One region of the Pseudomonas ogarae genome, then DNA from elsewhere that is predicted to be linked to it. Evidence: predicted binding sites of a transcription regulator. Region 1 holds the regulator's gene; each other region holds the start of a gene.
The links. The regulator FliA, encoded in region 1, starts transcription of late flagellar genes. The targets are predictions, from matches to a motif close to CTAAAGTTTNNNNNNNNNNNGCCGNTAA.

Region 1 (7,551 bases):
ATTGTTCGCCGGTCAGCCGCTGACCGCCGGCCTGCCATTGACCGCTGCCGAACCGCTGATCGAGCAGGCCCAAGCCGAACCGCGTCGTCCTGAGCCGGCGCCAGCAGCGCCTGCCCGGGGTGTCGACCCGCGCGCCCTGGACTCGATGCGCTTTGAACTCAACAGCCTGCGCGAGCTGATGGAAGTCCAGCTCGGCTCCCTGGCCTGGAACCAACTGCAAGGCAGCCGTCCAGCCCAGGCCAACCTGTGGCGTCGCCTGCAACGCATCGGCCTGTCCGGCCCGTTGTCCCGGGACCTGCTGGCGCTGATCAATGGTATCGAAGAGCCTCGCCAGGCCTGGCGCATGTTGCTGGCGCACCTGGCGCGGATGATCGCCACGCCGGAAGTCGAGCCGCTGGAAGAGGGTGGGGTGATTGCCATGGTCGGTCCTGCCGGCATGGGCAAGACCACCACCCTGGCCAAGCTCGCCGCCCGTTATGTACTCAAGTACGGCGCCCAGAGCATTGCCTTGGTGAGCATGGACAGTTTCCGCATCGGTGCCCAGGAGCAACTCAAGACCCTCGGCCGGATTCTCAATGTGTCGGTGACCCATGTGGATCCGGGTCAATCCCTGGCCCAGGCACTGGAGCCGCTGCTGCGCAAACGCGTCGTGCTGATCGATACCGCGGGCCTGCAAGCCAGCGATCCAGCCCTGCGCATGCAGCTCGAGAGCCTGGCCGGGCGCGGTATCAAGTCAAAAAATTATCTCGTGTTGGCAACCACCAGCCAGAAACAGGTTCTAACCGCCGCATACCACAGCTACAAACGCTGCGGGCTGGCCGGCTGCATCCTGACTAAGCTGGACGAAACGGCAAGCCTGGGCGAGGTGTTGAGCCTGGCGATCGGTCATGAACTACCGGTGGCCTACCTGACCGACGGGCCGCGGATCCCGGATGATTTGCATCTGCCGCGCCGTCATCAACTGGTCAGTCGTGCCGTGAGTGTGCAAATGCAGGAAGAACCCAGCGAAGAAGCCATGGCTGATATGTTCGCTGATATCTACCACAGCCCGACCAAGCAGGTCGGCTGAGGTAATCATGAATATTTTTTGTACCTACATCGATGGTCTGCCATGCATTGTTCCGTATGCGAACGCGCAGCCAGTAATGTGGCCTCCGTCTAAGTAAGACAAGGTAAAGAACGAACATGGGCAGCATGCATCCCGTACAGGTGATCGCGGTGACCGGCGGCAAAGGTGGCGTCGGGAAGACTAACGTGTCAGTGAACTTGTCCCTGGCTCTGGCAGAGCTTGGCCGACGGGTCATGCTGCTGGACGCCGACCTGGGCCTGGCGAACGTCGACGTGTTGTTGGGGCTTACACCCAAACGCACCCTGGCGGACGTGATTGAAGGGCGCTGTGAACTGCGTGACGTGTTGTTGCAGGGGCCGGGCGGGATTCGCATCGTGCCGGCTGCCTCCGGCACCCAGAGCATGGTTCACCTGACCCCGGCCCAGCACGCGGGCCTGATCCAGGCGTTCAGCGACATCGGCGACAACCTTGATGTGCTGGTGATCGATACCGCGGCCGGTATTGGTGACTCGGTCGTCAGTTTCGTCCGCGCTGCCCAGGAAGTGCTGCTGGTGGTCTGCGACGAACCGACGTCCATCACCGACGCCTATGCCCTGATCAAACTGCTTAACCGCGACTATGGCATGAACCGCTTCCGCGTCCTGGCCAACATGGCCCAGAGCCCGCAGGAAGGACGCAACCTGTTCGCCAAGTTGACAAAGGTCACGGATCGCTTCCTGGACGTCGCCCTACAATACGTCGGCGCAGTGCCTTACGACGAAAGCGTTCGCAAGGCCGTCCAGAAGCAACGTGCCGTTTATGAAGCCTTTCCACGTTCCAAATGCGCGCTGGCGTTCAAGGCGATCGCCCAGAAGGTCGACACCTGGCCACTGCCGGCCAACCCCCGCGGGCATCTGGAATTTTTCGTCGAGCGTCTTGTGCAACAAACAGCAGGGCCCGTGCTATGACAGCCAGCGGTTACAACCATCTCTACAAAAAATCGGCACGGGACGCCCAGTACGAATTGATCGAGCGTTACGCACCGCTGGTCAAGCGTATCGCCTATCACTTGCTGGCGCGTTTGCCGGCCAGTGTCCAGGTCGAAGACTTGATCCAGGCGGGCATGATCGGCCTGCTCGAAGTGTCGAACAAATACGACGCGAGCAAGGGCGCCAGTTTCGAGACGTATGCCGGTATTCGCATTCGCGGGGCCATGCTCGATGAAGTCCGCAAGGGCGATTGGGCGCCGCGTTCGGTGCATCGCAATACCCGCATGGTCAGCGATGCAATTCGGGCAATTGAAGCTAAAACCGGGCGTGACGCTAAAGATCACGAGGTTGCGGCCGAACTCCAATTGAGTCTCGACGATTATTACGGGATTTTGAACGATACCTTGGGCAGCCGCCTGTTCAGTTTCGACGACCTGTTGCAGGACGGCGAACACGAAGGGCTGCATGAGGATAACGCGAGTGCTCACATGGAGCCGTCGCGTGACCTGGAAGATGAACGTTTCCAGAGTGCGCTGGCGGATGCGATTGCCAATTTGCCGGAGCGTGAGCGACTGGTCTTGGCGCTGTACTACGACGAAGAGCTGAACCTCAAGGAAATCGGTGAGGTCCTGGGGGTCAGCGAATCGCGGGTCAGCCAGTTACACAGCCAGTGCGCGGCCCGTTTGCGGGGGCGTTTGGGGGAGTGGCGAGCGCGTTGACAGGCAGTGTGGGGACGCTGCGAACGAGGCTGGCCTGGCAGGTACTGCGCCAGTCTCCATCCGTTGTGCTCCGGACCGTTGTCGAGTGTTGTGCCGGATTGATTGAAATGGCGCGTCCAGGTGCTGGGCGCGTTTAAGACTGCTTGGAGGTCGAATTGGACAAGAACATGAAAATCCTCATCGTTGATGACTTCTCAACGATGCGGCGGATCATAAAAAACCTGTTGCGTGACCTTGGGTTCACCAACACGGTCGAGGCGGATGATGGCATCACAGCCATTCCGGTCCTCAACAGCGGGAGCATCGACTTTCTGGTAACTGACTGGAACATGCCCGGCATGACCGGTATCGACTTGCTGCGCCATGTGCGCGCCGACGAAAAGCTCAAGCATCTTCCGGTGCTGATGGTCACTGCCGAAGCCAAGCGCGAGCAGATCATCGAAGCGGCCCAAGCCGGTGTAAACGGCTATGTGGTCAAACCCTTCACGGCCCAGGCGTTGAAAGAGAAGATCGAAAAAATCTTCGAACGCATCGGTTAACGGCGCCACGGGGGAGCTATGGACAACGAATCTTCAATGGGCGATTTCGAATCGACCCTGAAAAAACATGCCCGCGAACTGGTCGACAGCCTTGAAAAAGGTCGCTTTGGCGATGCGGTTCAAATGATCCATGAGCTCAACCAGACCCGTGACCGCGGTCTGTATCAGGAAGTGGGCAAGCTCACGCGTGAATTGCACAGCGCGATTGTCAATTTCCAGATCGACCCGCATATGCCGCAGGCCGAGGAAGTCTCGCAGATCACCGACGCCACCGAGCGTCTGGGTTATGTGGTCAAGCTGACCGAGGCCGCGGCCAACCGCACCATGGACCTGGTGGAAAGTGCAACGCCGCTGGTCAATGGCCTGAGCGAAGAAGCCCAGGCCTTGAGTACCGACTGGGGCCGGTTCATGCGTCGCGAAGTCGGCGCTGAAGAGTTTCGGGAGCTGGCCCGTCGCGTCGACGGTTTCCTGACGCGCAGCGGCACCGAGAACCGCGCCGTGGCAAGCAATCTCAACGACATTCTGCTGGCTCAGGACTATCAGGACCTGACCGGCCAAGTGATCAAGCGTGTGACCCAACTGGTCACCGAAGTGGAAAGCAACCTGCTCAAACTGGTGTTGATGGCCAGCCAGGTCGACCGCTTTGCAGGCATCGAACACGACCGTGAAGCGATGCTTGCTGAAAAAGATCCACAAAAACATCTCTCTCAGGGTGAAGGTCCGCAGATTCATGCCGATAAAAGAGAAGACGTTATGTCCGGTCAGGACGATGTGGACGATTTGCTGTCCAGCCTTGGATTCTGAGTTTTAGCCCTGTTTTAGGAGCAGCCATTAATGAGCTTCGGCGCCGATGAAGAGATCCTTCAGGATTTCCTGGTTGAGGCCGGCGAGATTCTAGAGCAACTGTCCGAACAGCTGGTCGAGCTGGAAAGCCGACCAGATGATGCGGATCTGCTCAATGCAATTTTTCGCGGTTTCCACACTGTAAAAGGAGGCGCCGGCTTCCTCCAGCTCAACGAGCTGGTGGAGTGCTGTCACATTGCCGAGAACGTGTTCGACATCCTGCGCAAGGGTGAGCGTCGCGTTGATTCGGAATTGATGGACGTGGTGCTTGAAGCGCTGGATGCGGTCAACAGTATGTTCAGCGAAGTGCGTGAGCGCTCGCCGATTACGGCTGCCACCCCCGAATTGCTCGCCGCGCTGTCGCGCCTGGCCGAGCCGCAATCGGCTGACGAAGCGGCTCCGGTTGCCGAGGCCGTGGTTGAAGAACCGGTCGCCGAGGAATCGGGCGACATCACCGATAACGAATTCGAACAACTGCTGGACTCCCTGAATGCCGTCAAGGCCCAGGCCGAGGCACCGGCTGCACCTTCTGCACCTGCAGCGCCGGCCGCCGATGGGGCTGGCAGCGATGAAATCACCGATGCCGAGTTCGAGTCACTGCTCGACCAGCTCCATGGCAAGGGCCAGTTCGCGCCTGATGCCGTGGTCCCGGCGGCGGCCCCCGCCGCGCCGAAAGCCGCGGGCGACAGCTCGGACATCACCGACGACGAATTCGAAGCGTTGCTCGATCAGTTGCATGGCAAGGGCACCTTTGCCGTTGACGCACTGGATTCGGCCATCGCTTCGGCGCCGACGCCGGCCAAGCCCGCCGCCGCTGCCGCGGGCAGCGACCTGATCAGCGACCACGAATTCGAATCCCTGCTCGATGAGCTGCATGGCAAAGGCAAGTTCAGCGAAGTCGGTACGGCTTCTGCTGCGCCTGCTGCCGCCACTGCGGCCGCGCCGGCGGCCAAGGTTGCGCCAAAACCCGCTGCCAAGGCACCGGAACCGAAGGCCGAGCCCGCCAAGCCTGCCGCTGCTGCCCCGGCGCCAGCCCGTGCTCCGGCGGCTGCGCCAGCGGACAAACCGGCCAGCGAAGCCGAGACCACCGTTCGGGTCGATACCGCACGCCTGGACGAGATCATGAACATGGTCGGCGAACTGGTGCTGGTGCGTAACCGTCTGGTGCGCCTGGGCCTCAATAGCCAGGACGAAGCCATGTCCAAGGCCGTGTCGAACCTCGACGTGGTCACGGCGGACCTGCAGACCGCGGTCATGAAGACCCGGATGCAGCCGATCAAGAAAGTCTTCGGGCGCTTCCCGCGCCTGGTTCGCGACCTGGCTCGCCAGCTCAAGAAAGAAATCAACCTGGAACTGGTGGGTGAAGAGACCGACCTCGACAAGAACCTTGTCGAGGCCCTGGCCGACCCGCTGGTCCACTTGGTGCGCAACGCGGTTGACCACGGCATCGAGTCGCCGGAAGAACGCGAAGCTTCAGGCAAGGTCCGTGGCGGCAAGGTGATCCTGGCCGCCGAGCAGGAGGGCGACCACATCCTGTTGTCGATCTCCGACGACGGCAAAGGCATGGACCCGAACGTGTTGCGTGCCATCGCGGTGAAACGCGGTGTGATGGACAAGGATGCCGCCGACCGCCTGAGCGACACCGAGTGCTACAACCTGATCTTCGCCCCGGGCTTCTCGACCAAGACCGAGATCTCCGACGTGTCGGGCCGTGGCGTGGGCATGGACGTGGTGAAAACCAAGATTTCCCAGCTCAACGGTTCGATCAATATCTACTCGACCAAGGGCCTGGGCTCGAAGATCGTCATCAAGGTCCCGTTGACCCTGGCGATCATGCCGACCCTGATGGTGATGCTGGGCAACCAGGCATTCGCCTTCCCGCTGGTCAACGTCAACGAGATCTTCCACCTCGACCTGTCGCGCACCAACGTGGTGGACGGCCAGGAAGTGGTGATCGTACGGGACAAGGCACTGCCACTGTTCTACCTCAAGCGCTGGCTGGTCAGCTCCGCCGCTCATGTAGAGCAGGGCGAGGGCCATGTGGTGATCCTTTCGGTGGGCACCCAGCGGATCGGCTTTGTCGTCGACCAATTGGTGGGCCAGGAAGAAGTGGTCATCAAGCCGTTGGGCAAGATGCTCCAGGGCACCCCGGGCATGTCCGGCGCCACCATCACCGGCGACGGTCGCATCGCATTGATTCTCGATGTGCCAAGCATGCTCAAGCGTTACGCCGCCCGGCGTATTTGATTCTGGAGGGGCGTGGCCCAGGGCCGCGCCTCGTCTAACGGAGTGTTTATGGTAGTTAAAGTCCTGGTGGTGGACGATTCGGGGTTTTTCCGCCGCCGCGTCTCGGAAATTCTTTCGGCGGACACGAGTATTCAGGTCGTCGGTACCGCGACCAACGGCAAAGAGGCGATCGATCAGGCCCTGGCACTCAAGCCGGACGTGATTACCATGGACTACGAGATGCCGATGATGGACGGCATCACGGCCGTGCGGCATATCATGCAGCGCTGCCCGACGCCGGTATTGATGTTCTCCTCCCTGACCCACGAAGGCGCCCGAGTGACCCTCGATGCGCTGGACGCCGGGGCGGTGGATTTCCTGCCGAAGAACTTCGAAGACATTTCGCGCAACCCCGACAAGGTCCGGCAGTTGCTATGCGAAAAAGTCCATAGCATTTCCCGCAGCAACCGCCGTGTCGGTGCCTACAGCGCACCGGCGCCAGCCCCTGTTGCGGCGCCAAGCCCGGCACCGTCGCCGACGCCGACTGCATCGAGCAGCTTCAATCCGGCACCGGTACGCAGCGCCCCGGCACCTGCGCCGGCTCGCCAGGCGCCCGCCAGTGCGTCGTCGCCGGCACCCAAGCGCAAGGCCTACAAGCTGGTCGCTATCGGCACGTCCACGGGTGGCCCGGTGGCGCTGCAACGGGTCCTGACCCAGTTGCCGGCCAACTTCCCGGCCCCCATCGTGCTGATCCAGCACATGCCCGCAGCGTTCACCAAGGCGTTTGCCGAGCGCCTGGACAAGCTGTGCAACATCAGCGTCAAGGAAGCCGAGGATGGCGACATCCTGCGTCCAGGCCTGGCGTTGTTGGCCCCGGGTGGCAAGCAGATGATGATCGATGGCCGCGGCGCGGTGAAAATCCTGCCGGGCGACGAGCGTCTGAACTACAAGCCTTGCGTGGACATTACCTTCGGTTCTGCGGCCAAGTCCTACGGTGACAAAGTTCTGGCGGTGGTGCTCACCGGCATGGGGGCCGATGGTCGCGAAGGCGCGCGCCTGCTCAAGCAGGGCGGCAGTGCAATCTGGGCCCAGGACGAAGCCAGTTGCGTGATCTACGGCATGCCAATGGCCATCGTCAAAGCCGATCTTGCCGACGCGGTGTACGGATTGGACGACATCGGTAGACA
Region 2 (7,551 bases), 3.2 Mb from region 1:
AAACGCCAATATTGATTGCGTGAGCGCCAATCTATAGTGGCGACCAGGAATCAACAAGCGGCGAGTCTCTCATGGAAAAACAGCGTCCTTTACACATCGCCCTGGTCGGCGACCACGACCCACACATCACCGCTCACCGCGCGATCCCCATCGCACTGGAGCTGGCCGGCGGGCAAACCGGCCATGACATTCGCGTCCAATGGCTGGCAACGCCGCTCATCGCCGACAACGCAGTGCTGGAGGATTTCGACGGTATCTGGTGCGTGCCGGGCAGCCCCTACCGAAACGAAAACGGCGCCCTGCAGGCGATTCGGTTTGCCCGCGAACAGCGTCGCCCTTTCCTGGGCACCTGCGGTGGTTTTCAACATGCCGTGCTGGAATACGCCCGCAACGTGATGGGTTGGGCCGACGCCGCCCATGGCGAAACCGATCCCGAGGCTGAACGGGCGCTGCTGACGCCGCTGAGCTGTGCATTGATCGAAACCATCGACAGCCTGCAGCTCGATGCGGACTCGTTGATTGCCAAGTCTTATGGTCGCCAGAGGGTATTCGAGGGCTACCATTGCCGCTTCGGGGTCAACCCGGATTTTGAAAAGGACTTGCTCAATCAGCGCCTGCACGCCGTGGCCCGGGACTCGGCCGGCGGCCTGCGCGCAGTGGAGCTGCAGGACCATCCGTTCTTTGTCGCCACGCTGTTCCAGCCTGAACGTGCCGCATTGGAAGGGCGCGTGCCGCCGCTGGTCAGTGCGTTTGTCGAAGCCTGCGCCAGGACAACGCCATGAGTGCCCATTACTACGCCGTGATTTTCACCTCCCTGCGTACCGAGGGGGACCAAGGCTACGCCGAAGCCGCCGAGCGGATGCTGGCCTTGGTTCAAGAGCAGCCGGGGTTTCTCGGTGTCGAATCGGCGCGTGGCGACGATGGCCTGGGGATTACCGTGTCCTATTGGAGCGATGAAGCTGCGATCCTGGCCTGGAAGCAGCATCCCGAACACAGCGCGATCCGTGAACGCGGCCGCTCCACCTGGTATACCCATTGCCATACGAGGGTGTGCAAGGTCGAACGCGACTATGCCTTCCAACGCCCAATCTGATGCCAGGAAAAAATCCCTGTGGGAGCGAGCTTGCTCGCGATGGCGGTATGTCAGTCACGATAATGTTGGCTGAGCCACCGCTATCGCGAGCAAGCTCGCTCCCACATTTTGTCCAGGTGTCACCGATTCATTGTTCAGCTCGCTCCCACAGGATATCTATTCAATTCAAGATTGCGGCTCAGCCTTCCACCAACTGCCGCACCGCGACGATTTCCGGCAGGTCGCTGCGGGCCATGTACACCCGCAAAGGTTCGGACAGGTTGATCCGATCGTCGATGTTCTGGTCCAGCAGCAACTGGATGCGCTCGCGACTCAAGGCCATGGTGCCGTCTGCCACAGGGGCCCAGACAAATTCGCAGGTGGGGATGATGCCGTCGTCGGCCACGTCCATGCCGAAAGCGTCTTCGCTGAACCGTACGATGTATTGGCCAGTCTTGCGGTTCAGGCCGACAAAACCTTTGAGCTGGTCGGCGGCCTGGCAGATGAATGTCGAAGTGGTGCGCATGGTAAACCTCATGGATACGTCCCTCGGGACGTCTGATCGATGGTTTACACACAAGGCAAGTGAACGATGGTTTCAGGTTTCCCTCTGCCGGGGAAACTGGTGCGGCCAAGGGTACTGCAAAGCGGCCTGGAAATGCGTGGGAAAAATCTGCTTTGCACAAGTTTATGTCGGTATGGCGATAGCGCCGACAGCGTTCAATTGTTAAAAGATAGGTTTTTGCACACACCTACGAAAGGATTTCGAGCATGCCTGTCACCTTCACCCGCAGCGCATTGGTGCTGAGCCTGTTGCTCGGCTTCGGCCAGGCCCAAGCCTCCGAGGCCCCGAGCCCCAAGGCCCTGGCAGCCCTCCAGGGCATTCCGCACCCAGCGGTCATCGCCCATCGAGGCGCCTCGTTCGACGCGCCGGAATCCACCGCTGCCGCCTACAAGCTGGCCCGCGACCTGGGCGCCGACTACCTGGAACTGGACCTGCAACGCAGCAAGGACGGCGTGTTGTTCATCCTGCATGATGACAGCCTGCTGCGCACCACGGATGTCGCGGTCAAATTCCCCGAGCGCAAGGACAGCACCGCCAACGAATTCACCATGGCGGAACTCAAAACCCTCGATGCCGGCAGTTGGTTCAACACCGCCTACCCGGACCGCGCGCGCCCTTCGTTCGTGGGCCTGAAAATCCTGACCCTCGATGAAGTGATCAATATTGCCGAGGCCAACCCGCAGCAAAAACCCGGGCTGTACATCGAAACCAAGGAGCCGAAGCTGTTCCCCGGTATCGAACGCGACCTGAAGGACAAACTGCAGGACCGCGGTTGGCTGAGCCCCGCCGGGTCGAAACTGGCCAAGCGTGCCACCGGTGTCGGCCAGGGCAAGGGCAAAGTGGTCTTGCAGACCTTTGAAAAGAGCAGCCTCGAACTGCTGCACAAAGAGATGCCGAAGGTGCCAAAGATCCTGCTGTTGTGGGTGGGCGAAGGCAACATCGAGCCCAAGTCCAAGGTGACGTTTGCCGAGTCCGGCGAAACGGACAAGGCCGCCTATTACGCCAAGCAGGAACCCAAGGACAAGGCCGAATTCGAGCAGTGGGTCCAGTATGCCAAGGCCCACGGCGCCATCGGCACCGGTCCTTCGGCGGCGTTGACCCGTGGCGGCAGCCAGAGTTATTCGGACCTGGTGCAGCCATGGATGAACCAGTACACCCATGACCAGGGTCTGCTGGTGCATGTCTACACCGTGGATGAAGCGGTGGACTTCAAGAAAGTGATGGAGGCCGGCGTCGATGGCATCTTCACCAACCGTGCCAGTGAGTTGCTCAAGTACTTCCAGCGTTCCGAGACAGGCAGCGTGGTGCAACTATTGGAAAAGAACGGCTACTGAGTCGCAGACGGTTGCCAGGCAACTTGCTTCAGGTTTTTTCGAATTAAGGGTGAATTAAGTTGCCACAGTTAATCTGAGCCCACTTAAACGACTCACCCTTAACAACACCAAGGAAAGAACTCATGAAAACGTTGACTGCCCTGTTTACCGCTACTGCCCTGACCCTGACTGCTGGCCTGGCCCAGGCGGATGTTCGCGTCGATCAGATTCCTCAGCTGGTCAAGGAAGGCAAGATCAAGTCCCTTGAATCGATGAACGAAGAAGCCCTGAAGTTGCACCCGGGCGCCACCATCACCGACACCGACCTGGATAACCACTTCAACGGTTATGAATATGAAGTCGAATTGAAAACCGCCGACGGCAAAGAGTTTGATGTTGATTTCGATGCCACGACCGGCAAAGTCTTGAGCAACAAGCAAGACACTTGATCCATCAGCAAAAAAAGAGCCGCGCAACCTTAGGGTTGCGCGGCTCTTTTGCGTTTATCAATACCTGTCGCGAACGACCGTCAGGCACTCAACCGCGCCGTCACTTCATTCAACTGTCCCGACAAGCCGTGCAAATCCCGACTGGCCGCTTCGGTGCGCTGCACATTGTCCAGGTTAGTGCTGGCAATGCAGGTGATTTCCGTCAGGTTGCGGGAAATGTCTTCGGCCACGGAAGTCTGCTCTTCGGCTGCAGTGGCGATCTGGCGGTTCATGTCGCGAATCGCTTCGACAGCCTGGGTGATGCGTTCGAGCATCACACCGGCCTGGGTCACTTGCTCCACACTCTCTTCACTGCGCGACTGCCCGCTCTCAATGGCGTGCGCCGCGTCCACCGCACCCGTTTGTACAGTCTGGATAATCTGGTTGATCTCGATGATCGACGAAGCCGTGCGTTGGGCCAGGCTGCGGACCTCATCGGCGACCACCGCGAAACCGCGCCCCGCCTCACCAGCCCGCGCGGCTTCGATGGCAGCATTGAGGGCCAGCAGGTTGGTCTGTTCGGCGATCCCGCGAATCACCTCCAACACCTTGCCGATACGCCCGCTGTCGGTTTCCAACTGACGGATGACCGTGGCCGTGTTGGCGATCTCGCCGCGCATCCGGGTGATGGTGTGGATGGTCCCCTGCATGACCTTCCCGCCCTGTTGCGCCGATTGATCGGCGTCATCGGCCGCCTGCGCCGCGTCGGCGGCATGACGGGCCACTTCCTGGGCCGTGGCGGACATTTCGTTCATCGCCGTCGCCACCTGATCGGTGCGTTCGAATTGCTCGCTGGTGCCCTGGCTCATCAGGCTGGCGATGGCGTTGAGTTCACCGCTGGCACTGTCCAGTTCCGTGGCACTGCGTTGCAGGCGAGTAAAGGTTTCGGCAAGGAAATCACGTAATGTGTTGGCCGCGACTGCCAGATTGCCCAGCTCGTCCTGACGGCTGCTCGTCACACGCTCGGCGAAACGCCCCTGACTGAGTCGGGTCACGTAGTCGATCAGGTTACGGATCGGCTGAACCAGGTTGCGATTGACCAGCCACAGGCTGAACAACCCGATCAGCACGCCCGACACCAGCATGATCACGGTGCCCAGCATAATCGTGCGATCGGCACCGGCACTGATCAGCGTCGATTGCTCGGTGCCCAGCTTGCGCAGCTCCACCACCAGCGCGCTCATTTGCTCACTGGCCGCACGGTCCACGCCCTTGACCGCCGCATCGCCCGCCGCCGCATCGCCACCGGAGGCGACAAATGCGTCACGGCCCTTTTGGTAGGCGACGCCCAACTGACGATGTTCATCGCGCAGGGCCTCGATACGCGTCTTGATCGGCGCCGGCACACCTTCACGCCCGCTCAATTGGCCAAGGATGCCTTGGACATCACGCTGACGTTCCTCGAACTGTTTCCAGTATTTCTCCAGGTCCGCCGGCTGCTTGCCGCGCAGCAGGACGTTTTTCCATTCCTGCACCTGCACCTTGAACTGCAGGTTGGCCTCGTCGATCAATTGCGAGGCACGCAACGGTCCATCGATCAGGTTGCGATAGTTCTGGACACCATTGGAAAGGAAATGAAAGGACGCCAGGGCGATCAGCAACATCGCCAGCAGGCTGCCGCTCAACAGGGCGAGAATCTGGGCTCGAAGGGATTTTTGTAGAATCATGGGGAGCAATCTCTAAGCAAGGAGAACAGGAACGACGTCCCGACCTCCATGTCCGCAACACACCGCGTCGCAACCCCAATACGGGGGGGATATGCACATACCATCGGCCTGCCAGGGGCATTCTTGAACCTTGGCGACTGCCGGTAGCGCCCGGATTGACGGCGCGAATAGAGCGGTCACAAAACCATCAAGAAAGCTTGCGAAGATGGCGTTCAAGTGAACCTGTAGCCGCCACAGGCACTTCCCGCCAGCGAGACTTCATGAACCACAGCATCGATCAAAGCCACCGCGATCCGGACCTGTTCGGCCTGCTTTACGGGTTTCGTTTCCGCCCCGGCGAACGCGGGCAGGAGATCGATTCGGCCCAGGCCTTACGGAGCCTGCAACACCCGCAAGACTCGGATGAATTCCTCTGGCTGCACTTGAACCTGGCCCACGCTGCGTGCGAGCGCTGGATGAAAGGTCACCTGGCCCTGCCCCAGGAGTTTTTCGAAGCCTTGCACGAAGGCTCGCGCTCGACCCGCATCGAGCATGTCGACTCGGCGTTACTGGCCGTGGTGAACGATGTCGTGTTCAACCTCAGCAACATGGTGTCCTCGGATGTCTCCACACTGTGGGTTTGCGTTCACAGTCGATTGATCGTCAGCGCGCGGCTGCAACCCCTGCACTCGGTCGACAAGCTGCGCTCGTCGGTGAAGGCCGGCGAGTGCTTTCGCTCGCCAGTGGAACTACTCGTGCACTTGCTGCGCGACCAGGGCGAAGTGCTGACCCAGATCGTGCGCAAGACCAGCCTGAGCGTCGACCAGGTCGAAGATCAGTTGCTGTCCTCGCGCCTGTCCACCAACCGCGCCGAGCTGGGCAGCAACCGCCGGGTGCTGGTGCGCTTGCAGCGCTTGCTGGCCCTGGAGCCGGGCTCATTGCTACGTCTGCTCAACCGCCCGCCGCAATGGTTGCAGAAAGAAGACGTCAAGGAGCTGCGCAAATCCACCGAGGAATTCGCCCTGATCATCAACGACCTCACCGCGTTGAGTGAACGGATCAAGCTGCTCCAGGAAGAAATCGCCGCCAACCTCAACGAACAAAGCAACCGCACCCTGTTCACCCTGACGGTGGTCACGGTATTGGCGTTGCCCATCAACATCATTGCCGGTTTCTTTGGCATGAACGTCGGTGGCGTGCCGCTTGCCAGCGATCCCGAAGGCTTCTGGATCCTGGTGGCGCTGGTCGCAACCTTCACGCTGATTGCCGGCCGCTGGGCATTTCGCAAGCGAGGTGACTATTGAACATGACGTGTCTAGACAATCCCTTTTGTCGGCCCGACGGGATTTAAAAGTCTTTTTGTCATTTCTCCTGCTGTATCCTGCCCAGGCTTTGTAAAAGCGCGGATCTACCAGATCTATCCACAGACTTTGCGAGGAGCGCGATATGCACGAGATCCCTAATCTCCCCTTCCCAAGCCTGCACGACACTGAGCAGACGACCACGCTACAAGCCGGGGGGCAAGCAGACGCCCAGCAACCCGAGCCCAAAGAAGCCACTGAACGCCGCCAGGCCGACAGCGAAGACTGATTGACCCGCACCACCAGACCGTGTGGAAAGCGCTAAGATGCGCTTTCCACACTGCCTGAATCCCGAGCCCTCCATGACCGATGACACCCCTCCATTCAGCGAAGCCCAAGCCAGCGTGCTGATCGGCACTGCCGAAAAAATGGTCGATATCTGGACCCGTCTTCCTGCCGAGAAACAAGCGGCCCTGCTGGCGCGCTTTGGCAGCGAAGAAAACGCCATCGCCGCACTGGTCACCACACGCCTGGTCAGTGGTGAAAGCAACAGCTGAGCCACCACTCGGCAAATAGTTTTACTTTTCCCCGCCCTGAGCCCACGGTCGCCGTTATCATAAGCAGCCTATCTATCCAGCTGCTCCGTGGACCTCTTCCCCATGTCAGATTCCCAGCGCCCCCTGGCGGTCACGCTGCAAGTCGTTTCCATCGTCCTGTTCACATTCATCGGCTACCTGAATATCGGCATTCCGCTTGCCGTGCTGCCCGGGTTCGTCCACGGCGAACTGGGCTTCGGCGCGGTAATCGCCGGGTTGGTGATCAGCGTGCAATACCTGGCCACCCTGCTCAGTCGTCCTTACGCCGGGCGAATCATCGATAACCTGGGGAGCAAGCGCGCGGTGACGTTCGGCCTCGCCGGCTGCGGGCTGAGCGGTGTGTTCATGCTGGTGTCTGCCTGGACGCCCCACCTGCCCACGTTCAGCCTGATCAGCCTGCTGATCGGTCGCCTGGTGCTCGGCAGCGCGGAAAGCCTGGTGGGCTCCGGTTCGATTGGCTGGGGCATCGGCCGGGTCGGTGCGGCGAATACCGCCAAGGTGATCTCCTGGAACGGTATCGCCAGTTACGGCGCGCTGGCGATCGGTGCACCGCTGGGGGTGTGGCTGGTC
Region 3 (7,551 bases), 2.0 Mb from region 1:
GGCTGCCAGATGGTCAGGATCTCCATCACATGGCTGGTCCCGCAGGCCAGGATAAACACGCCAAAGGCCGCGAGCATCCAGTCGAACGGGACGTCCTTGCGCTTGTGGATAAAGTACAGGAGGGTGAAGGGGATGGTGACGTAGGACAGGGCGATCAAGCCATCGGCGATCACATTGGTCCATAGCAGATCCGGACGCCACATGTAGCAATGCCCGTGGGGCATGAAGCGCTTGTCGGTTAACAGCGCCAGCAGATCGTTCATGGCCACTTCCTCGTTGTGCCGTTGATACCGCCAAGTGCCGACTGGGCAAATCGCAGTCTAGCAGAGGGCCCTTCCCGGGCATTTTGCGTGGGCAGGTGCGGCGGTGATATCCGCTACCACATCACGTTTGGCGCCCTTCGGCTGCCATCCGCCGTCGAAACATCCTGCCAAATTTTCTCCCTTCAATTGCCGCGCCCAAGTTCGTCCCCACGACTAACCTTCCAGAGCCGCAGGACGCGGCGCCCCATTCACTCAAGGAACGATTCATGTCGCTTGCCATTGTCCACAGCCGCGCCCAAGTAGGGGTCGAGGCTCCTGCCGTTACCGTTGAAGTCCACCTGGCCAATGGCTTGCCGTCGCTGACGATGGTTGGCCTGCCGGAAGCGGCGGTGAAGGAAAGCAAGGATCGGGTGCGCAGCGCGATCATCAATTCGGGGCTGAACTTCCCGGCACGGCGCATCACCCTGAACCTGGCGCCGGCGGACCTGCCCAAGGACGGCGGACGCTTCGACCTGGCCATTGCCTTGGGGATCCTGTCGGCCAGCGTGCAGGTGCCCACCCTGACGCTGGACGACGTGGAATGCCTCGGTGAACTGGCCTTGTCCGGCGCGGTGCGACCGGTGCGCGGGGTATTGCCTGCGGCGCTGGCGGCGCGCAAGGCCGGGCGCATGCTGGTGGTGCCGCGGGCCAATGCCGAGGAGGCCTGCCTGGCCTCGGGGCTGAAGGTGATCGCCGTGGACCATCTGCTCGAAGCGGTGGCGCACTTCAACGGCCACACGCCGGTCGAGCCTTTCGTTTCCAACGGGCTGCTCTCGGCCAGCAAGCCCTACCCCGACCTGAACGAAGTACAAGGCCAGGCCGGGGCCAAGCGGGCCTTGCTGATTGCCGCCGCGGGGGCTCACAACCTGCTGTTCAGTGGGCCACCGGGCACTGGCAAGACCCTGCTGGCGAGCCGTTTGCCAGGGCTGTTGCCACCGCTGGCCGAAAGCGAAGCCCTGGAGGTCGCGGCCATCCAGTCGGTGGCCAGTTGCATACCGTTGAGCCACTGGCCGCAACGCCCGTTTCGCCAGCCACACCACTCGGCTTCCGGCCCGGCGCTGGTGGGTGGCGGGTCAAAGCCGCAGCCAGGGGAGATCACCCTCGCCCACCATGGCGTGCTGTTTCTCGATGAGCTGCCGGAATTCGACCGCAGGGTACTGGAAGTCTTGAGAGAGCCGCTGGAGTCCGGGCACATCGTGGTTTCTCGCGCCCGTGACCGAGTACGCTTCCCGGCGCGTTTCCAGTTGGTGGCGGCAATGAATCCCTGCCCCTGTGGATATCTTGGCGAGCCCAGCGGCCGCTGCTGCTGTACACCGGACATGGTGCAGCGCTACCGCAACAAACTCTCCGGGCCGCTGCTGGACCGTATCGACCTGCACTTGACCGTCGCCCGGGAAGCCACGGCGTTAAACCCCAAGCGCGAAACCGGGGACGATACAGCCACGGTCGCCGAGCAGGTGGCCGAGGCCCGGGAGCGTCAGCACAAGCGCCAGGGCTGCGCCAACGCCTTCCTCGATCTGCCGGGGTTGCGCCAACACTGCAAGTTATCCACAACCGATGAGACCTGGCTGGAAACCGCCTGCGAGCGGCTGACCCTGTCATTGCGCGCCGCCCACCGCTTGCTCAAGGTCGCCCGGACGCTGGCAGACCTGGAGCAAGCGGGGAGCATCCGTCGCGAACACCTGGCCGAAGCGTTGCAGTATCGGCCGACTACGGCTTGAACCCCGTCATGGTTTGCTCAGGTCAACCAACGGTGTTTCCCGGACTTCGGTTTTCTGATCGTTCTGGATGGCGTCGATGCGCTTGAGCGCCTTATCCACAGCGCCCTTGTCCGCCAACAGGCTGTAGTGGATCTGGAACTGCTTGTGCTCTTTCGGCGCGATGGTAGGAACCAGGCCCAGAGGGCGCTGATACCGGCGGTTATAGGAAAAACTGGTGCCTGGCTCCAGCCCGGTCACGTAGCCCTGCCCCTGGGTATCGGTGTTTTTCCACAGGGAGAACACCGGAAGCGTGCTGGTGTTGAAGCCTACCGACACACCGAGGCTACCGGCCTTGTTGTGCAGCACGGTGAGTGTGTCGCCCTTGGCGTCAGCGTATGGCACGACGTTGTAGACGGTTTCATCGTAATCCTTGGTCGGGCCCCGGTAGGTTTGCCAATCAGGCAAGTCGCCCTTGGCCTTGTCGTTGAACGGCGAAACCTGCTTGACCGGTGCCGCGAAACGAGCGCCCTGCTCCAGGAACGGCGTACTGAAGTTGCTGTGGTAGAGCGCTTGGTATTCCTTCGGATAATCGCCGTTGTTGGTCAGCGTATCGCTGAGCGCGAACGTCACGCTGCCGGGTTCGGTGACCAGTTCGGTCTGCACCGAGAAATCGACCTTCTTGAACGCCTGCTCCTTCAACTCGCCCCGCAGGGTGATGGCGTAGGGCGGCTTTTCGTCGATATGCAAGGTGACTTTGTTGGCCGGAATATTGGCGGCGCGACCATGCAGGGTCAGCAGCTCACCGTTGTCCATGCCGGGATGGCCGACCCACTCGTAGCCGCAACGGGTGACCAGCTCATTGAAACCTTCGAGCCAGCCCAACCCGCCTCGGCCGTTGAGTTCGATGAACGCCGGATTGACCACTTCCTTGACGGGCGAATCCCAACCCATGCGCACATTCCCGACCGAAGCCTGCAGCACGTTCATGCCACGGGTCGGGACGACCGAAAGTTTCAGGGTGCCATTGTCGATGTCGACGATGCTGACGCCTTCCTGCCGGCCGCCGTGCAGGGTGCGCATCGTCACGGAAAAGGGCTTGTCGGTTTTCACGCCCAGTTGCTGGCTGGTGATTTGCCAGGGTTGGGCGGCTTTATCCGTATCCAGCAGGACGTAATCCCAAGCCATCGCCTGGGAGGCAGCGCCCAAGGCGCCAAGGGTAACGAGGAGTTTGAGCGGAGTCATGGTCACGACCTTTTATTGGAGTTGTGCGGTTTTTATAGACTTGAAGAAACGTTTCAGCAAGCTTAAAAACAGCAATATTCCTAAAAAAGAGGTAACACCAGAGTGGCAGCTTTTGTGGGAGCGAGCTTGCTCGCGATAGCGGTGGGTCAGATTGAGATGATGTTGCCTGGGCGGCCGCCATCGCGAGCAAGCTCGCTCCCACACTGATTCCCGCTGGGCGTCAGAAGTGTGTTCCCCACAATTCCCTTGTGGGAGCGAGCTTGCTCGTGACGGGACGTTTCAGCGGAACCGATCAACCTCTTGGCGCAGGTCCTGGGCCAGTTTTTCCAGTTCCTTGGCGGTGAGTGCCAGGTTCGAGACCACTTGGCGCTGTTCGCTGTTGGCCATGGCGATGCTTTGCAGGTTGCTGCTGAGCAGGGTCGCGGTGCTGCTTTGTTCCTGGGTGGCGGTGGTGATCGCCGCAAATTGCTGGCCGGCCGAGCGGCTTTGCTCATCGATGCGGGCCAGGGCCGTGGCCACGTTGGCGTTGCGCGACAGGCCTTCCTGCATCAACAGGTTGCCCTGCTCCATCGTGCTGATGGCATTGCCGGTTTCCTGCTGGATGCTGTTGATCATGCTGGAAATTTCGTCAGTGGCCTGGCGAGTGCGGGAAGCCAGGCTGCGGACTTCATCGGCCACCACGGCGAAACCACGGCCCTGCTCGCCTGCGCGGGCAGCTTCGATGGCGGCGTTCAAGGCCAGCAGGTTGGTCTGCTCGGCGATCGAGGTGATCACACCCACGATGCCGCCGATTTCCTGGGAACGCTGGCCCAAGGTGTTGATGACCGTGGCCGTGCTGTTCAGCGCACCGGCAATTTGCTCCAGGGACGACGACGCTTCGTCCATCGAGGTACGGCCAATGCGGGTCTGCTGGGCGTTTTCCTGGGCCAGGCGCTCGGTGTTGCCCATGTTGTCGGCAATGTTCAATGAGGTCGCACTGAACTCTTCCACCGCGCCAGCCATGCTGGTGATTTCGCCGGATTGCTGCTCCATGCCTTCATACGCTCCGCTGGACAACCCGGACAGCGCCTGGGCGCGGCTGTTGACCTCCTGGGAGGCCTTGCGGATGTGCTCGACCATGGTCGACAAGGCTTGGCTCATCTGGTTGAAGGCACGGGCCAACTGACCGATTTCATCATGGCTCGACACGTTCAGGCGCACGCTCAGGTCGCCGGCGCCCAAGGCTTCGGCCTGGCGTACCAGATCGCCGAGCGGTGCCAGTTTGCTGCGCAACAACCACATTGCCGAGCCGACCGCCAACAACATCGCCAGCAGGCTGCCAATGGCCAATTGCGTACCGACGCTCCAGGTCACGGCGCGAATCTCGGTTTTCGGCATGCTCGCCACCACCGCCCACGGCCCGCCCTCGAACGGTACGGCGACGCTGTAGAACGCTTCCGCGGTGTCGTCCCAGAACGCACCCTTGCCCGGTTTTTTGATCAAGCCTGTGATGGCCGCAGTAGCGTTGTCCAGCGCCTGTACGCCCGCCGGCGGCACCAGCCATTTGTTTTGCTCATCCAACAATGCCAGCGAACCGGTCTGGCCGATGCGGAAACGCTTGAGGTTCTCGAACTGCGCGTTCTGCGCATCGGTGTAGTCGAAGCCTACATACAACACGGCAATGATCTTGCCGCCGCTGTCGCGTACAGGCGTGTACTGCGACATGTAGAAGCGTCCGAAAAGCAAGGCTCGACCGATGTAGCTCTGCCCGCTGATCACCGGACCATAGGCTGGACCGGCGCGGTCGAGCACGGTACCAATGGCCCGCGTGCCGTCCTGTTTACTGACGGAGGTACTGACGCGGATGAAATCGTCGCCGCTGCGCACGAATACCGTGGCAACCCCGGCAGTCATCGCCTTGAAGTCATCCACTTCCTTGAAGTTGTTATTCAACACTTCGCTGCCCAGGTTCAAACCTGGGGTCTGCACGCCCGCCACCGTCACCGGCTGGTCCGGATGCACGGTCAGGCCCGCGCTGAAGCGCTTTTCGAACAGACCGGCCAACCGCTGCGTACTCTCACGCAACGTGCTGTGGAACGTATTGAGCTGATCGGCCATCAGACGCGCTTCGCTGGCCAAGTGTTCTTCACGGGTGGCGAGGTTGGCAGCGTCCAGCGAACGCAGGGCGAAGACGGTACTGCCGGAGATCACGATCGCCAATATCACAGCGAGGGCAAGGCCTAGCTGTGAGGCGATCCGGGCACGGGGTTGAGACATGACGGCTCCTGGCCGAGAGACCGGATCATCCTGATCACGCTCGCACGCTCGGCATTTTTCGAGTGAGGTGTAAGTTGGCCCTTTCTGCACGAAGGTTCCATCCTCACAAATTCGGCGGCAAAGCCAAATACTTGAGCGGTTCGCAAGGATTAATGCCAAGTGGCTAGCACACCAACTGCAACGTTTCAGCCCAAACGCTGCACGTCGGGTAATTGCATGGCCTTCACCTCAGCCTGGAGGAAGTCGCTGAGCCGGCGCAAACGTTCACCTCCCGGTCGGGTTCTCGGCCAGACCAGGTAATAGTGTTCACCGCTGGCGACAGCCGTCGGCCAGGGCAGGCTCAGGCGCCCCTGGGCGACGTCCTCGGCCACCATCAGCAGGTCGCCCATGGAAACCCCATAGCCGCGTGCCGCGGCGATCATGCCCAGCTCCAGGGTATCGAACACCTGCCCCCCCTTGAGCGAAACCTTGTCGGACAGGCCCATGCGTTGCAGCCAATTGCGCCAGTCCCGGCGATCCGGCGTGGGGTGCAGCAATTCAGCGCTGGCCAACCGCGCCACATCCCAGGGCTGGTCGTTCAGCAGGTTCGGCGCGCCCACCGGGATCAGTTCCTCGGGAAACAGCAAACTGGCCTCCCAGTCCGCGGAAAAATGCCCGTTGCTCAGTAATACGGCGCAATCGAAGGGCTCGACGTTGAAGTCCACCGAGTCGATGTCCATCCAGGCACTGGTCAGCTGCACCTCGTTGCCGGGCTGCAAATGCCGGAAGCGACTCAGGCGCGCCAACAACCAGCGCATGGTCAGCGTGGAAGGCGCTTTCATGCGCAGGATGCCATCCTCGCCATGCAAGGTATGGCAGGCGCGCTCCAGCGCCATGAAGCCCTCACGTACGCCCGGCAACAACAACCGCGCCGCCTCGGTCAATTGCAGGTTACGGCCACTGCGCTGGAACAGCCGGCAGGCAAAGTGATCTTCCAGCGTGCGAATGTGCCGACTGACCGCGCTCTGGGTGATCGACAGCTCTTCAGCGGCCCGGGTGAACGAACTGTAGCGCGCCGCGGCTTCGAATGCCCGCAGCGCATAAAGAGGAGGAAGACGACGAGACATCGCAGAAGCTCCATGGCGTTGTTCGCAAACCCTACCAGAAACCCATCCAGCATGAGTTTTAATCATGCCAGCGATCTTTTTTATCCCTTTGTGCAATCCGCCGAGAGCGCCGAGAATCGTTGCTTTACTGCCTTGTTTGAACATGGAGCGTGATGATCATGCGGCATCCAGTGCGTACCGAACTCTGGGCCATCCTGCGGCTGGCGGGGCCGTTGATTGCCTCGCAGTTGGCGCACATGCTGATGGTGCTCACCGACACCGTGATGATGGCCCGCCTGAGCCCCGAAGCCCTGGCCGGCGGCGGGCTCGGGGCGGCCACTTATTCGTTCGTGTCGATCTTCTGCATCGGCGTGATCGCCGCGGTGGGCACCCTGGTCGCGATCCGCCAGGGCGCAGGCGATGTCGAAGGCGCCACCCGGTTGACCCAGGCCGGGTTATGGCTGGCCTGGCTGATGGCTTTGATGGCCGGGTTGCTGTTGTGGAACCTCAAGCCCGTACTGCTGATGTTCGGCCAGACCGAAACCAACGTGCTGTCCGCCGGACAGTTCCTGCTGGCGCTGCCGTTCGCCCTGCCCGGCTACTTGAGCTTCATGGCCCTGCGCGGCTTCACCAGTGCCATCGGCCGGGCCACACCGGTCATGGTGATCAGCCTCGGCGGCACGGTGGCCAACTTCCTGCTCAACTACGCGCTCATCACCGGCATGTTCGGCCTGCCGAAACTCGGCTTGATGGGGATCGGCCTGGTCACGGCCATCGTCGCCAACTGCATGGCCCTGGCGCTGGCCTGGCACATCCATCGGCACCCGGCCTACCGTGCCTATCCGCTGCTCGAAGGCCTGTCGCGGCCCAATCGCCAATACCTCAAGGAACTGTGGCGCCTGGGCCTGCCGATTGGCGGCACTTACGCGGTGGAGGTCGGGTTGTTTGCGTTCGCTGCGCTGTGCA
Region 4 (7,551 bases), 2.8 Mb from region 1:
ATGACGGCGGACTGCCTGCCCGTACTGTTCTGCAATCGTGCCGGCACCCGCGTCGCGGCGGCCCATGCCGGTTGGCGCGGGCTGGCGAACGGCGTTCTGGAAGCCACCCTCGACAGCCTTGCCGTGCCCGCGGATGAAATCCTCGCCTGGCTTGGCCCGGCCATCGGCCCGCAAGCGTTTGAAGTCGGGCCGGAAGTGCGTGAAGCCTTCGTCGCGCAACTGCCCCAGGCGGCACAAGCCTTTGCCGCGAGCCCCAACGCCGGCAAGTTCCTGGCCGATATCTACGCGTTGGCACGGCTGCGCCTGGCCGCACGCGGTGTCATGGCCGTCTACGGTGGCGGTCTCTGCACCGTGACCGACCCTCGTTTCTTTTCCTACCGCCGCAACCCGCGCACCGGTCGCTTCGCTTCGCTGATCTGGATCGAACGCTAGACTTCTCTGATCTGTATCAAGGGCGCCCGGCTTGAATCTTCCAGAATCGACCACATCTATAACGGTATCTGGCAGGTTTCTTCATTCAGGATGTTTCCACGGTCCGGCCTGCTCATTAGGAAGGTGACCCATGCGTATTGATCGTTTAACCAGCAAATTACAGTTGGCCCTGTCCGATGCCCAGTCCCTGGCCGTCGGCCTGGACCACCCCGGTATTGAACCGGCGCATTTGATGCAGGCCATGCTCGAACAGCAGGGCGGCTCCATTAAGCCCCTGCTGATGCAGGTCGGCTTTGACGTCAACAGCCTGCGCAAAGAACTGGCCAAGGAGCTCGACCAGTTACCCAAGATCCAGAATCCCACCGGTGACGTGAACATGTCCCAGGACCTGGCGCGGCTGCTCAACCAGGCCGACCGTCTGGCTCAGCAGAAGGGCGACCAGTTCATTTCCAGCGAGCTGGTGCTGCTCGCCGCCATGGACGAGAACAGCAAGCTCGGCAAATTGTTGCTCGGCCAGGGCGTGAGCAAGAAAGCCCTGGAAAATGCCATCAACAACCTGCGTGGCGGCGAAGCGGTCAACGACGCCAACCACGAAGAGTCGCGCCAGGCGCTGGATAAATACACCGTCGACCTGACCAAGCGCGCCGAGGAAGGCAAGCTCGACCCGGTGATCGGTCGCGACGATGAAATCCGCCGCACGATCCAGGTGCTGCAACGCCGCACCAAGAACAACCCGGTATTGATCGGTGAACCTGGCGTGGGTAAAACCGCCATCGCCGAGGGCCTGGCCCAGCGCATCATCAACGGCGAAGTGCCGGACGGCCTCAGGGGTAAACGCCTGTTGTCCCTGGACATGGGCGCCTTGATCGCCGGTGCCAAATACCGTGGCGAGTTCGAAGAGCGGCTCAAGGCGTTGCTCAATGAGCTGTCCAAGCAGGAAGGGCAGATCATCCTGTTCATCGACGAACTGCATACCATGGTCGGTGCGGGCAAGGGCGAAGGCTCGATGGACGCCGGCAACATGCTCAAGCCTGCGTTGGCCCGTGGCGAGTTGCACTGCGTCGGCGCGACCACGCTCAACGAGTACCGCCAATATATAGAGAAGGATGCAGCCCTCGAGCGGCGCTTCCAGAAAGTGCTGGTGGAGGAGCCAAGCGAGGAAGACACCATCGCGATCCTGCGCGGCCTTAAAGAACGCTACGAAGTTCACCACAAGGTGGCGATCACCGATGGCGCGATTATCGCGGCGGCCAAGCTCAGCCACCGCTACATCACCGACCGCCAGTTGCCGGACAAGGCCATCGACCTGATCGACGAGGCGGCCAGCCGCATTCGCATGGAGATCGACTCCAAGCCTGAAGTACTGGATCGCTTGGAGCGGCGCCTGATTCAACTCAAGGTCGAGTCCCAGGCCCTGAAGAAAGAAAGCGACGAAGCGGCGAAGAAGCGTCTGGAAAGGTTGCAGGAAGAAATCGTTCGTCACGAGCGTGAGTATTCCGACCTCGAGGAAATCTGGAACTCGGAGAAAGCCGAAGTCCAGGGTTCTGCGCAGATCCAGCAGAAGATCGAACAGTCCCGTCAGGAACTGGAAGCAGCCCGTCGTAAAGGCGACCTCAACCGCATGGCCGAGCTGCAGTACGGGGTGATCCCGGACCTGGAGCGCAGCCTGCAAATGGTCGACCAGCATGGCAAGAGCGAAAACCAGTTGCTGCGCAGCAAGGTCACGGAGGAAGAGATTGCCGAAGTGGTCTCCAAGTGGACTGGCATTCCGGTCTCGAAAATGCTCGAAGGCGAGCGCGACAAGCTGCTGAAGATGGAAAGTCTGCTGCACCAGCGTGTGATCGGTCAGGAAGAGGCAGTGGTGGCGGTGTCCAACGCCGTGCGTCGTTCCCGTGCCGGACTGTCGGACCCGAACCGGCCGAGCGGCTCGTTCATGTTCCTCGGCCCGACCGGTGTCGGTAAAACCGAGCTGTGCAAGGCGCTGGCCGAGTTCCTCTTCGACACCGAAGAGGCCATGGTGCGCATCGACATGTCCGAGTTCATGGAGAAACATTCCGTGGCACGGCTCATCGGTGCGCCACCAGGTTATGTCGGTTATGAAGAGGGCGGTTACCTCACCGAGGCCGTGCGTCGCAAGCCGTACTCGGTGATCCTGCTCGATGAAGTCGAGAAGGCGCACCCGGATGTGTTCAACATCCTGCTGCAAGTGCTGGAGGATGGTCGCCTGACGGATAGCCACGGGCGCACAGTGGACTTCCGCAACACGGTGATCGTGATGACCTCCAACCTGGGCTCGACGCAGATCCAGGAACTGGTGGGCGACCGCGAGGCGCAGCGCGCGGCGGTGATGGACGCGATCTCTACGCACTTCCGGCCGGAGTTCATCAACCGGGTCGACGAAGTGGTGATCTTCGAGCCGTTGGCCCGTGATCAGATTGCCGGCATTACCGAGATCCAGTTGGGTCGCCTGCGCAGTCGCCTCACCGAACGTGAGCTGAAACTGCAGTTGAGCGACGAGGCGTTGGATAAGCTGATTGCGGTGGGTTACGACCCGGTCTATGGCGCGCGGCCGCTGAAGCGGGCGATCCAGCGCTGGATCGAAAACCCGCTGGCGCAGTTGATCCTGTCGGGTCGGTTCATGCCGGGCGAAACCGTGACCGGTACGGTGGAGAACGACGAAATCGTCTTCAACTGAAAGGCCCGCACTGCCTGCAATTGAGATGGCCTCGCTTTGCGAGGCCATTTTTTTCATCAGGCCGTTGAACTCAAAGGAAAAGGCTTGTAAAGTGCGCCCCGCAGTCAGTCACCCCAAGGGTTACTTCTCGCTGAGAAGGAATCCAAAATAAGTTGCAAATCATTGTCTTGAAAGCAATTTAAGGGGTTGACAGAGGTTTTGAAGATTGTAGAATAGCGCGCCTCAGACACACGAACGCAGCGATGCGTAAGGGTAGAAGAGGTTGAAGCTAGCTTCAACGTTGTAGCTTCAAAATTGCAGTAACTTGAAATATCAGTTCCGTGATAGCTCAGTCGGTAGAGCAAATGACTGTTAATCATTGGGTCCCAGGTTCGAGTCCTGGTCACGGAGCCATTTCAATCGGGGTATAGCGCAGTCCGGTAGCGCGCCTGCTTTGGGAGCAGGATGTCAGGAGTTCGAATCCCCTTACCCCGACCATCTTTGGGTCGTTAGCTCAGTTGGTAGAGCAGTTGGCTTTTAACCAATTGGTCGTAGGTTCGAATCCCACACGACCCACCATTTTTGAAACCAGTTCGCTGGAATCGAATCTTAAGATCAGAGGCCAAAAGCCCTGATCGAGGAAGGCGACTTGTAAAGGTCGCCTTTTTTTTACCGGGGTATAGCGCAGTCCGGTAGCGCGCCTGCTTTGGGAGCAGGATGTCAGGAGTTCGAATCCCCTTACCCCGACCATATTAAAAATCCTCGTATCGAAAGATACGGGGATTTTTTTTGCCTGCGATAAAGTGGGTGGGACTTAAGACATCGTACAACCTGCCGATAACCCGCCGACAGGGGCCTGGCCCCACTTCAGGCCAACAATAAAAAAAGGCATTCCCTATGGTTCTTCGTCAGCTGAATATTGCCCCTCGTGCCGCGTTGGGTTTTGCCTTGATCGCCGTGCTGGTGGCGTTGCTCGGGGTGTTTGCGCTGGGACAGATGTCGAGTATTCGTGACAGTGAAGTCGCGGTGGAAACCCAATGGCTGCCGAGCATTCGCGGCGGTGATGAGATCCGCGAGTGGATGCTGCGGATCCGCACCATTTCCCTGCGCATGGCCCTGGACCAGGACCCGAAGAACATTGCGGTGTATCGCGGGCAGATGGACACGCGCGACAAGGAGTTGAGCGAAAAAATCGCGGCCTACGAAAAACTCGTCGTGACGCCTGAAGGCAAGGCCCTCTATGACCAGTTCAAGCAAACCTTCGCCGCTTACCGTACGGGTATCGCCCAATCCTTCACCCTGGCCGAACAAGGGCGTCGGGACGAATTGATCAAGCTGCTGCTGGTGGACATGAAGACCGTGGTGGACGGTTCCGGCAAACAGCTCAACGACTTGGCGGAGCTGTTTTCCAAGCAGGTGTCCATCGAGAGCCAGAAGTCCCAGGAGCACTACGCCAATTCCCGCATGATCGTCAGCCTGTTCGTTGTGCTCGCCGCGCTGGCCACGGTGGCCCTGGCCATGCTGCTCACGCGCAGTATCGTCAAGCCCTTGGGTGAGGCGCTCAATGCTGCGGAGAACGTCGCCCGGGGTGACCTGACCCGGCCCATCGAGACCCATGGCAACGACGAAGTGAGCCGCTTGCTCAAGGCGTTGGCGGCCATGCAGCAGAATCTGCGTGAGACGTTGCAGGGCATCAGCGGTTCGGCTGCGCAACTGGCCACCGCAGCCGATGAGCTGAACGCCGTTACGCTCGACAGCACCCACAGCCTGCAACAGCAGAACAACGAAATTGAACAGGCCGCCACGGCCGTCACCGAAATGACCACTGCCGTGGAGGAGGTTGCGCGCAATGCGGTCTCCACCTCCGATGCCACGCGTCAGTCCAGTGAGTCGGCGTCCCTTGGGCAGCAGCGGGTCAGCGATACGGTCGACGCCATCGGCGCCCTCGCCAGCGATGTGCAAGTGACCGGTGGCCTGGTGCAATCCCTGGCCAACCAATCGCAGGATATCGGCAAAGTGCTGGACGTGATCCGCGCCATCGCCGAGCAGACCAACCTGCTGGCCCTTAACGCGGCTATCGAAGCGGCCCGGGCGGGTGAGAGCGGACGTGGGTTTGCGGTGGTGGCCGATGAAGTGCGGGCGCTGGCTTATCGCACGCAGCAATCGACCCAGGAAATCGAGCAAATGGTCCAGGGCATGCGCAGCGGTGCCACCCAGGCACTCGACTCCATGCAGGCCAGCTCCAGTCGCGCCGCCAGTACCCTGGCCATGGCGGAGCGGGCAGGGGACGCGTTGCAGACCATCACGGCGTCGGTCAATGAAATCCACGAACGTAACCTGGTGATCGCCAGCGCCGCCGAAGAACAGGCACAAGTGGCCCGCGAGGTGGATCGCAATCTGGTGAACATTCGTGATCTGTCGGTGCGCTCGGCCTCCGGCGCGGACCAGACCAGCGCGTCCAGCCATGAGTTGTCGCAACTGGCGAATTCGTTGCGCACGATGGTGCAGCGGTTTCAGGTTTGATTGAGGATTAAGTACTGGCTGTACCGACCTCATCGCGAGCAAGCTCGCTCCCACAGGATGACCGCGATCAACTGTGGGAGCGAGCTTGCTCGCGATGACGGTGGATCATTCAATGTCAGTGCTGCTGACTCAGTGCAGCTTCAGCCGAGGCTCGGTCCCACGCCCGATCTTGCTGCCCAGCATCAGCATGGCCGTGCGGAACATGCCGTACAGCGCCATCTGGTGCATGCGATACAACGACACATAGAACATCCGCGCCAGCCAGCCTTCGAGCATCACGCTGCCGGTCAGGTTGCCCATCAGGTTGCCCACCGCCGAGAACCGCGACAGCGAGATCAGCGAGCCGTAGTCGGTGTATTTGTATTCTGGCAGGGCCTTGCCTTCTATCCGCAGCTTCAAGGACTTGGCCAGCAGCGAGGCTTGCTGGTGCGCGGCCTGGGCGCGGGGCGGGACGTTGCGATCGCTGCCGGGTTGCGGGCAGGCGGCGCAATCGCCGAAGGCGAAGATGTTCTCGTCGCGGGTGGTCTGTAGCGTCGGCAGCACCTGCAACTGGTTGATCCGGTTGGTCTCCAGTCCGTCGATGTCCTTGAGGTAGTCCGGGGCGCGAATCCCGGCGGCCCAGACTTTCAGGCTCGCGTCGATCACTTTGCCGTCCGCGGTAATGAGGCTGTCGGCGGTCACTTGGCTGACGGCGGCGTTGGTCATGACGTTGACGCCGAGTTTTTCCAGGGTCTTGTGCACCGGCCCGCCGATACGCTCCGGCAGGGCTGGCAAGACCCGGGGGCCCGCCTCGATCAGGGTGATGTGCATGTTCTCCGGTTTGATCCGGTCCAGGCCGTAGGCGTGCAGTTCGTGGGCGGCATTGTGCAGCTCGGCGGCCAGTTCGACCCCGGTCGCACCGGCTCCGACGATGGCGACGCTGATGCGCTCGACGATATCAGTCTGCCCGGCGTGGGCGCGCAGATAGTGGTGCAGCAACTGCTGATGGAAGCGCTCGGCCTGTTTGCGGGTGTCGAGGAACAGGCAATGCTGCGCTGCGCCTTCGGTGCCGAAGTCATTGGTGGTGCTGCCGACGGCAATCACCAGGGTGTCGTAGCCCAGTTCCCGGGCCGGCAACAGCTCGACGCCGGCCTCGTCATAGGTGGCGGCCAGTTGGATTCTCTTGCGCTCGCGATCCAGGCCGCTCATGCGCCCCAGCTGGAACTCGAAGTGGTTCCATTTTGCCTGGGCGACATAGTTGAGTTCGTCTTCGGAGGAGTTCAGGGAACCGGCAGCCACTTCGTGCAGCAGCGGTTTCCAGATGTGGGTCAGGTTCGCGTCGACCAGCATCACACTGGCCGTGCCACGCTTGCCCAGAGTCTTACCCAGACGGGTAGCCAACTCCAGACCGCCGGCGCCGCCGCCAACGATGACAATACGATGAGTCATGGGGATATCTCGCAAGGCTAAAGGAAATCAGTGCCGTTACCTGCGCGAGCATCAAGCGGCTCATAGCGTCAGGTAACTGATCAGTCGGCTCAACAGGCCCAGGCCGATGGTCACGGCCAGTACCACCACCAGGAGCATCCATGGCCGGAAAGGCCGGCGCTCGACTCGGTGCTGGGACAGTTGCAGGTACTCTTCGACATGCTTCTGGTCATCTGGGTTCAGGCGACTGGTCATAAAGGCCTCGTCAGGTAGACGTTGCGGAATGTGAAGACGTTACAGCGTCCGGCTAGCCGGCATTGAAAGCAGCGTAGCCGCTCGCCGGAACGGGTTCGACGATCAGGCTGTCGTCCAGGCGAATGATTCCACTTTTTAACACCCGGGCGGTGATTCCGCCATGGCCGCGTACGGCCTGGAATGTACCTTCGCCGAGGTTTCGCTCCAATCGAGCACACGGCTGGCACCAGCCGGTGGTTTCAAAAATGGCTTGTCCAATG

Region 2: HU749_RS22940 (methyl-accepting chemotaxis protein) is a predicted target of FliA. The motif match lies at 5,206-5,233, and genes of this name have one in related genera.
Region 3: HU749_RS29110 (methyl-accepting chemotaxis protein) is a predicted target of FliA. The motif match lies at 5,609-5,636, and genes of this name have one in related genera.
Region 4: HU749_RS25475 (methyl-accepting chemotaxis protein) is a predicted target of FliA. The motif match lies at 3,920-3,947, and genes of this name have one in related genera.

What each region holds. Positions count from the first base shown of each region.
Region 1 is NZ_CP077086.1:2,032,260-2,039,810, forward strand. Features, by position in the region: gene flhF (flagellar biosynthesis GTPase FlhF) at 1-1,069, shown strand, start outside; gene fleN (flagellar synthesis regulator FleN) at 1,186-2,016, shown strand; gene fliA (RNA polymerase sigma factor FliA) at 2,013-2,756, shown strand; gene HU749_RS09090 (chemotaxis response regulator CheY) at 2,924-3,295, shown strand; gene HU749_RS09095 (protein phosphatase CheZ) at 3,314-4,099, shown strand; gene HU749_RS09100 (chemotaxis protein CheA) at 4,130-6,385, shown strand; gene HU749_RS09105 (protein-glutamate methylesterase/protein-glutamine glutaminase) at 6,434-7,551, shown strand, end outside.
Region 2 is NZ_CP077086.1:5,218,896-5,226,446, forward strand. Features, by position in the region: gene HU749_RS22910 (LysR family transcriptional regulator) at 1-57, opposite strand, end outside; gene HU749_RS22915 (CTP synthase C-terminal region-related (seleno)protein) at 72-782, shown strand; gene HU749_RS22920 (antibiotic biosynthesis monooxygenase family protein) at 779-1,093, shown strand; gene HU749_RS22925 (DUF2025 family protein) at 1,272-1,598, opposite strand; gene HU749_RS22930 (glycerophosphodiester phosphodiesterase) at 1,844-2,971, shown strand; gene HU749_RS22935 (PepSY domain-containing protein) at 3,094-3,399, shown strand; gene HU749_RS22940 (methyl-accepting chemotaxis protein) at 3,480-5,105, opposite strand; gene HU749_RS22945 (transporter) at 5,366-6,388, shown strand; gene HU749_RS22950 (hypothetical protein) at 6,531-6,674, shown strand; gene HU749_RS22955 (hypothetical protein) at 6,712-6,942, shown strand; gene HU749_RS22960 (MFS transporter) at 7,045-7,551, shown strand, end outside.
Region 3 is NZ_CP077086.1:6,541,099-6,548,649, forward strand. Features, by position in the region: gene HU749_RS29095 (sensor histidine kinase) at 1-263, opposite strand, end outside; gene HU749_RS29100 (YifB family Mg chelatase-like AAA ATPase) at 530-2,023, shown strand; gene HU749_RS29105 (aldose 1-epimerase family protein) at 2,030-3,244, opposite strand; gene HU749_RS29110 (methyl-accepting chemotaxis protein) at 3,524-5,500, opposite strand; gene HU749_RS29115 (LysR substrate-binding domain-containing protein) at 5,686-6,606, opposite strand; gene HU749_RS29120 (NorM family multidrug efflux MATE transporter) at 6,765-7,551, shown strand, end outside.
Region 4 is NZ_CP077086.1:5,766,917-5,774,467, reverse strand. Features, by position in the region: gene pgeF (peptidoglycan editing factor PgeF) at 1-432, shown strand, start outside; gene clpB (ATP-dependent chaperone ClpB) at 563-3,127, shown strand; tRNA gene HU749_RS25495 (tRNA-Asn) at 3,445-3,520, shown strand; tRNA gene HU749_RS25490 (tRNA-Pro) at 3,528-3,604, shown strand; tRNA gene HU749_RS25485 (tRNA-Lys) at 3,610-3,685, shown strand; tRNA gene HU749_RS25480 (tRNA-Pro) at 3,780-3,856, shown strand; gene HU749_RS25475 (methyl-accepting chemotaxis protein) at 4,004-5,629, shown strand; gene HU749_RS25470 (NAD(P)/FAD-dependent oxidoreductase) at 5,759-7,057, opposite strand; gene HU749_RS25465 (DUF3094 domain-containing protein) at 7,118-7,291, opposite strand; gene HU749_RS25460 (MOSC domain-containing protein) at 7,344-7,551, opposite strand, start outside.